Filimonas lacunae: one gene and its partner. The protein of the gene in region 2 binds, or shares a complex with, the protein of the main gene of each other region. Links are inferred from orthologs where the notes say so. Each region holds a gene or a part of one and is shown on either strand. Other genes may lie near its edges.

The links. The genes of interacting proteins can lie anywhere in the genome.
Region 1: the proteins of FLA_RS24425 (region 2) and smc are in contact, whole or in part, in a crystal structure (PDB 3ZGX), measured with the Bacillus subtilis proteins. The link is inferred for Filimonas lacunae from one-to-one orthologs.

The regions. Positions count from the first base shown.
Region 1 is NZ_AP017422.1:922,731-926,886, reverse strand. What follows is about bases 74-4,156. They hold smc (chromosome segregation protein SMC), read right to left. Parts: upstream 3,796-4,156; coding sequence 274-3,795; downstream 74-273. Other genes in these bases: fabF (beta-ketoacyl-ACP synthase II), read left to right, coding at 4,035-4,156; FLA_RS03900 (hypothetical protein), read right to left, coding at 74-191. Outside these bases: more of FLA_RS03900, read right to left, coding at 1-73. UniProt on the Bacillus subtilis protein: Required for chromosome condensation and partitioning.
Region 2 is NZ_AP017422.1:6,232,533-6,235,593, forward strand. Bases 16-3,003 are described here. They hold FLA_RS24425 (segregation and condensation protein A), read right to left. Parts: upstream 1,939-3,003; coding sequence 1,093-1,938; downstream 16-1,092. Other genes in these bases: dxs (1-deoxy-D-xylulose-5-phosphate synthase), read left to right, coding at 16-1,018; mscL (large conductance mechanosensitive channel protein MscL), read right to left, coding at 2,120-2,548; FLA_RS24435 (PPK2 family polyphosphate kinase), read right to left, coding at 2,583-3,003. Outside these bases: more of dxs, read left to right, coding at 1-15; more of FLA_RS24435, read right to left, coding at 3,004-3,061. UniProt on the Bacillus subtilis protein: Participates in chromosomal partition during cell division. May act via the formation of a condensin-like complex containing Smc and ScpB that pull DNA away from mid-cell into both cell halves.

The sequences.
Region 1 (4,156 bases), 5.3 Mb from region 2 along the record:
TCTGCCGGTACGCGTACAGTATCTTTTTTACTCAAAGTAAAAACTGCCATAGGCCGGCTTTGGCCTGTGCTATCGGCCCGGTAATGAATAGTGGCCGGGTAAAATTCGCCATCAAAGTAATCTGGTTGACGCGAAAACAGGATATACAAACTAAAACAAACGAAATACAATACAGCTACTAACTTATACACGGTTAATCAAATAAAAAAAGTCAAAAAGAAACCTGCAATACAGATAGCTTTTTGACTTTGCCTTACAGCATTATGAATGGAATTAATTACTTAAACTTCTAAAATCTACTGGCACCAGCTTACTCACCCCTGGTTCCTGCATGGTTACACCGTAAATAACGTCTACTGCACTCATGGTCATTTTATTGTGGGTTACAATAATAAACTGTGAGTTTTCGCTAAACTTCTGAATCATTTGGGTAAACTTACCTACGTTGGCATCATCCAGTGGCGCATCCACCTCATCCAGGATACAGAAGGGCGCTGGCTTAATCAGGTAAATAGCAAACAATAAAGCTGTTGCGGTTAGTGTTTTTTCACCACCACTTAACTGGGTAATGGAAGAAGGCCTTTTGCCTTTGGGCTTGGCTACGATATCAATACCGGTTTCTGCAAGGTTTTCCGGGTTTTCCAGTACCATGTCGGCAGTATCTTCTTCTGTAAATAACGCTTTAAATACCTTCTGGAAGTTGTCGCGCACCTGGTTAAAGGTATCCAGGAACTGCTGGTTGGCAGTGGCTTCCACTTCCTGTATGGTTTGCAACAGGCTGTCTTTGGCGCTTACCAGGTCGTTCTTTTGTTCCAGAATGAACTCATAACGCTTTTTCATTTCCTGGAATGCTTCAATAGCCGTAGGGTTCACCTCACCAATGTTCTCCATCCGCTTTTTCATCCTGTCAGAGGATGCTTGCAGGTCTTCCAGTGGCGTATCCGTCATACGGGGCTGGTCCAGAATTTCGTCCAGGTCAATTTTAAACTCAACGTGCAAGCGCTCTTTCATGCCCGACAATTGCAATTTCAGTTCATTCAGCTTGTCTTTAATTTCAGACAGCAAATGATCTATCATTTCCTTGCTCTTGCTCTTCATACGCAACTCGCTTTCTTTTTCCTGAAGCTGGTTACGCATATTATAATAAGCCTGATCCGTCTCGTTCAGCTTTCTTTCTTCTTCTTCTTTCTTACGCAACAAATCCAGCAACAATGCTTCGCTTTCTTTCAATGCATCATCGCTTTCCTGTATGTTGGCGCTGGCATCGGACAATTGGGAAGTGTTACTTTGTATTTGCTGATGCAGATCGTTCAGCTGGTTTTCTTTAAACACCAACTCCTGCTTCAATGCACCTATTTTACTTTGCTGGCGGGTTAACTGCAGGTTGCTTTCGTTATACTGGGCCGACGCAAAATTGTATTCCTGCTCTGCCTGGTAGTAATCCTGCTCCACTGCCTTCATCGAATCGCCCGTGTTACGTAACTGCTCGTTCAGATTGCCCAACACTTCGCGTGTTTCGGCAATGGCATCCTGCTCGTCCTGCAGGCGCACATCATTATCTTCCAGGCGCTGCTGCGAGTTTTGCTGGGCAGCCTGTAAGTTTTCTATCTTGTTTTTAGCAGCAAACAACTGGTTGGTTAACTGGTTAATCTCCGTTTCTGTTTGCCTGATAGCATGCTCTTTCAGTTGCTCGTTAAAAGCAATTACCTCGTTATGGCGTGCTTGTATATCTGCTTTTAGCTGATTTACTACTGCTTCCTGCGCCACTATTTCTTCATACAGCTTCTCCAGGTTTTTAGCGCGGCCAATTTTTTTACCTTCAAACAGGCCTACGCTACCACCGGTAAGCGTGTATTTTCCTTTTACGTATTTACCCGTTTTTTCCAGCACCACCGCACCATTGCTGTTTTGCAAGGCTTCGTCGCTTTCTGCAATGTATACGTTCCCCAGCAGGTATTCTGCCAGTTTACGATATTGTGCATCCACCTCTATCACATCCATCGCACGGATGGTTTGTGCAGGTTGCTGGGTTTGCACCTGCACATCGGCAAACTGCTCCAGCATAAAAAAGTTTGCCTTCCCTTTTTTATGGGTATCCAGCAGGTGAATAGCTTGTAAACCTTCCTGCAGGTTGTTTACCACATAATAGCTCAGGTAAGGTTCCAGCACATTTTCAACAGCGGCCCGAAACTCTTCCTTTACATATATAATATCTGATAAAATAGGGGCTGTATGGTTCCACTCCTTGTTATTGTGTAAAAACTTAACGCTCTCCGGATAACCTTCCATCGAGTCAATCAGGCTTTTTAACAGGTCGTGTTCGTTACGCTTTTTATCCAGTGTGCGGGTTTCTTCTGCCAGTTTAGAACGCAGTTGCTCCAACTGTGCCTGGGTAGCCACAATCTGTTCTTTGGTTCTTTCGTGTTGTTCCTGTAACTGTTGTAAATCAACACGTTTATCCTCCAGCGTTTCTTCCTTTTCTTTCAATTCTTCTTCCATCTGCCTTATCTGCAACGAACGGTTATGTTGTTCGTCGTTGATTTGCACATGTGAACGTTGCAGGTTTTGGATAGAAGTATCGGCAATAGCCACCTTCTTCTCTGCATCGAACTGATTACGCTGAATTTGCTGGTATTGGCTGCGTAAAGAATCTACCCCGCTCCGTTTTTCATCAAACAGGCGGCGTTTATCTTCAATATCCAGTTTAGAAGTTTCTACCTTGTCCTGTATGTCGGCCAGGCGGCTGTCTTCTTCCCCTACCTGTATTTGTGTATACTGAATAGAGTCTTCTATCGTTTTTAACTGGCCTTCTGCTTTTTGTAAAAAGTCTTTTAAGCTGTTTTCCTTTTCACGCAGGTATTGCAGTTTCTGCGAAGCCAGGTTCTTTTCGTTTTCCTTGGTGCGCAGTTGTTGCAGCAATTCGTTAAACTCGTATTGCTGGCTTTGTAAAGCGCGTTCTTTTTCAATAAAGCCAACTTTTTCCTGTTCAATAGCAGCCTCTTCCGTTGCTATTTCAGCATCCAGCCTTATTTTTTTATCGGTTTCCAGATCCTGCTGTTCGTTCAGCTCGCGGTAAGTGACATTAAACCCTTCCAGCGCTGCCTTCGCCAGCTCTATGGCTATCTCTTTATAATCTTTCTTAATCTCGTAATACTTCTCTGCCTTCTTTGCCTGGTTTTCCAGCGTTTTCAGCTGGTTGTTGATTTCAAATAACAGGTCTTCAATACGGTTTAAGTCCTGCTCGGTAGCATCCAGCTTAGATTTGGCTTCTTTCTTACGGGTTTTATAAATGGTAATACCCGCTGCCTGCTCCAGCATGCGGCGGCGGCTGTTTTCCTTGTCTTTAATAATATCATCCACCATCCCCAGCTCAATAATCGCATAGCTGTCTGTACTCACCCCGGTATCCATAAACAGGTTATGAATATCCTTCATCCTGCAGGCTACATCGTTAAGACGGTATTCGCTATCTCCATTTTTATAAAAGCGGCGGGTAATGGTTACGGTGCTAAATTCTGTGGGCAACAGATTTTTCGTGTTCTCAAATGTTAAGCTTACTTCGGCTAAACCGCTGGGGCTACGCGTTTTACTTCCGTTAAAAACCAATGCTTCCAGGTTTTCACTACGCAGCGCACTAATCTTCTGCTCGCCAATTACCCAACGAATAGAGTCAATAATATTGCTTTTACCGCAGCCGTTAGGACCAATAATACCAGTAATCCCCTCATCGAAGTTTACTACGGTTTTATCAGCAAAGCTTTTGAAACCCTTAATTTCTAATTGTTTTAATCTCACTTCTCGCCCATTTAGCAACTGCGAACTTAAGGGAAAAAGGGAAAAAAAGACGTTTTATTTATATAGTTGCATTCACCCTCCTGTCAATCAGACAGTTTACCTCTTATTACCCCTGTAACAGGGTCAAAGACCACTAACCATGTGTTCGTTTTCAATGAAATTGGGCTAAAGTGTGATTTTTAACTCCTGCCCACCCTATTTTTGCGCCCTGATAAATTTATCTTTTATAACATACCATTATGAGACGAGTTGTTGTAACCGGCTTAGGTGCATTGACACCTATTGGAAATAATGTGAACGATTTTTGGAATTCTCTTGTAAACGGCGTTAGTGGTGCGGCCCCTATTACTAAATTCGATGC
Region 2 (3,061 bases):
CAAGAAAGCTTATACCGCTCCTCAGCCACCCAAATACCAGGATGTGTTTGGCCACACGATGATTGAACTGGCGGAAAAGAACGATAAAATAATGGGGGTAACCCCGGCTATGCCAAGCGGCAGCTCGTTAAAGTTCATGATGGAACAAATGCCCAACCGTGCTTTTGACGTAGGCATTTGCGAACAGCATGCAGGTACGGTAAGTGCCGGTCTGGCTACCCAGGGTATGCGCGTGTTCTGCAACATCTACTCGTCGTTTATGCAACGCGCCTACGACCAGGTAGTGCATGACATTGCTATTCAAAAACTGCCGGTGGTACTTTGTTTAGACCGTGCAGGTTTGGTAGGTGAAGATGGTCCAACCCACCATGGCGCATACGATATTCCTTATTTCCGTTGTATTCCTAATATGGTTATCAGCGCTCCTATGAACGAGCAGGAACTACGTAACCTGATGTATACTGCGCAGTTGGAAAGCAACCAGTCGCCTTTTGTTATCCGCTATCCACGTGGCGAAGGTGTGATGCCTGAATGGCGTACTCCGTTTGAGGAAATTACCATAGGCAAAGGCCGCAAAATCAAAGACGGTAAAGAAGTGGCTATCCTCAGTTTTGGTCATCCTGGTAATTTTGCCACTACCGCTATTCGTGAACTGCGTACCGAAGGCATAGATCCGGCTCATTACGATATGCGCTTTGTTAAGCCTATTGATGAAGAGCTCCTGCACGAAGTGTTCAGCAAATACAAACACGTGATTACGGTAGAAGATGGCACTATAGTAGGTGGTTTTGGCAGTGCTGTTGTAGAGTTTATGGCAAAGCACCGTTACCAGGCCAGTGTTACTATTTTAGGTATTCCTGACCGTATTGTAGAACATGGCACTTTAAAAGAACTGTACCGCGAGTGTGAATATGATGCTATTGCTATTGCTGCTGCTGTACGCAGCGCCGTAAAGGCAACCGGCACTTCTGTAAGCACTGCCGTAAACGGATCTGGCGAATTAACCATAGCAGGATAACTGCTTTGGTTTGTAAATACTAAAAAGCCCGCTTTGGTAATTCCGAAGCGGGCTTTTCTATGTAAATAAGGTGATTAGTTTAATCTTGGACCGTGGTTCAGGGCCGAAACAGGACCAACACCACCATTATCATCGGGTTGCGCAAAAAGACCACTGAAATCTTCTTCTTTACGCTCGTTGTTCCATTCCAGCACAAAGTTGTTTTTGCCTTCGCCAATCATAATAGCCATATAGTTCAGCTGAACCAGCTCTAACAAAGAGAGAAACAGGAATATCGCGTGTACCTTGTCTTCTACAATGTCAAATATTTTCTCAAAGGCAACCGTTTTTTCCTTTTTCACTAACCCCAACATATGTGTACGACTGCTTTCCATGGTATAGTTATACTTTACCACCGTATGCACCGGCTTGTTGGTTTTGGTTTGCATACGGGACAGCACCTTTTCGTAGGTTTTCATCAGCTTAAACAGGGTAACGGTTTGTATTTCCGAACCTTCCGAAGCTTCTTCCCCAATGGATGCTATTTCCTTTTGCAGGTTACCACGCTTCATCATCAGCATACGCATAGCTTCCAACTCCACCATTTCAGCTGCCGCCTGCTTAAAGCGCTTGTATTCCAATATTTTATCTACCAGTTCCTGGCGAGGATCAATTTCGTTGCCTTGTGCGTCAATCTCCTTACGGGGCAGCAGCAGCTTGGCTTTAATACGCATTAAGGTAGAAACGAACAGGATAAACTCACTGCTCAGTTCAATGTTCAGTTTTTCCTGGGAATGGATATAGGCCAGGAAATCCTGTATAATACGGTTGATGGGAATATTGTAGATATCCAGCTCGTCACGCTCAATGAAGAACAATAACAGGTCAAACGGACCTTCAAATTGTGGTAGCTTAATCTGGTAGTTAACTGCTGTTTGCACTATTCCTCCCTTTTTTATAACTGATTCAATCTGACATCGATACGGCCAATAAGCGAATTAACCAAGGTGTCTGTAGCAAATGTAGGGATGCAGTTAAGCCATTCCAATTGAAGTAAATCACACCTTACCCACATATGAATAAGGTGTGGACAACTTTCTGAATAACTTGTGAAAATAGGTGCTATTTTTTTAATCCGTCCCTTATCTCCATCAACAGCTTTTCAGTGGTAGTTGGCTCAGGAGGCGCTGTAGGCTTAGCTTCCTCTTTGGCCTTCAATCTGTTAATGCCTTTTACCATCAGGAAAATTATTAACGCCAGTAAAACGAAATTGATCAAAACTGTTAGAAAGTTCCCATATGCAAAGATCACAGTATCAGCTACTTTACGGGCATCTTCCAAACTTGTTCCCTCCGGAACGGCTCCTCTTAGCACTACATACATCTTGCTAAAGTCGGGCTTGCCTATAATAGCCGCTACAATAGGCATAATCAGGTCGTTCACCACACTGTCCACAATCTTTCCAAAAGCCGCACCGATAATAACACCCACTGCCAGGTCAACTACGTTGCCCTTCATGGCAAACTGCTTAAACTCCTTTACAAAACTCATACGCTTACATTTTTATTGTGATAGATACGGATTACTATGCTTTTTTCAACCCCGGATAGCGCATTTTTAATGCACTCAGGGCATCTTTCAGCTTTTTAGCAACAATATACTCTTTATACCAGTTTTGATCGGCGGGCACTATTGTCCAGGGTATTTTGTTACATTCTTCAAAACAATCTTCATATACCTTCCTGTATTCTGGCCACAACTTCGCTTCCGCAAAATCGCTTTCGTTGTACTTCCATTGCTTGGTTTTGTCGTCCAGGCGCTCGTTCAGGCGTAGTGATTGCTCTTTTTCCGAAATATGCAGGTAAAACTTCAAAATGGTGGTGTTATTATGTTCTGCCAGCAACCACTCAAAATCGTTAATAGCCCGCATGCGCTTATAGGCCGTTTCTTTATCACACAGGTTATGCACCCGCGTAACCAGTATGTCTTCATAATGACTTCTGTTAAACAACTGTATCATGCCCTTTGCCGGGGCATTCTTGTGAATGCGCCACAAAAAGTCAT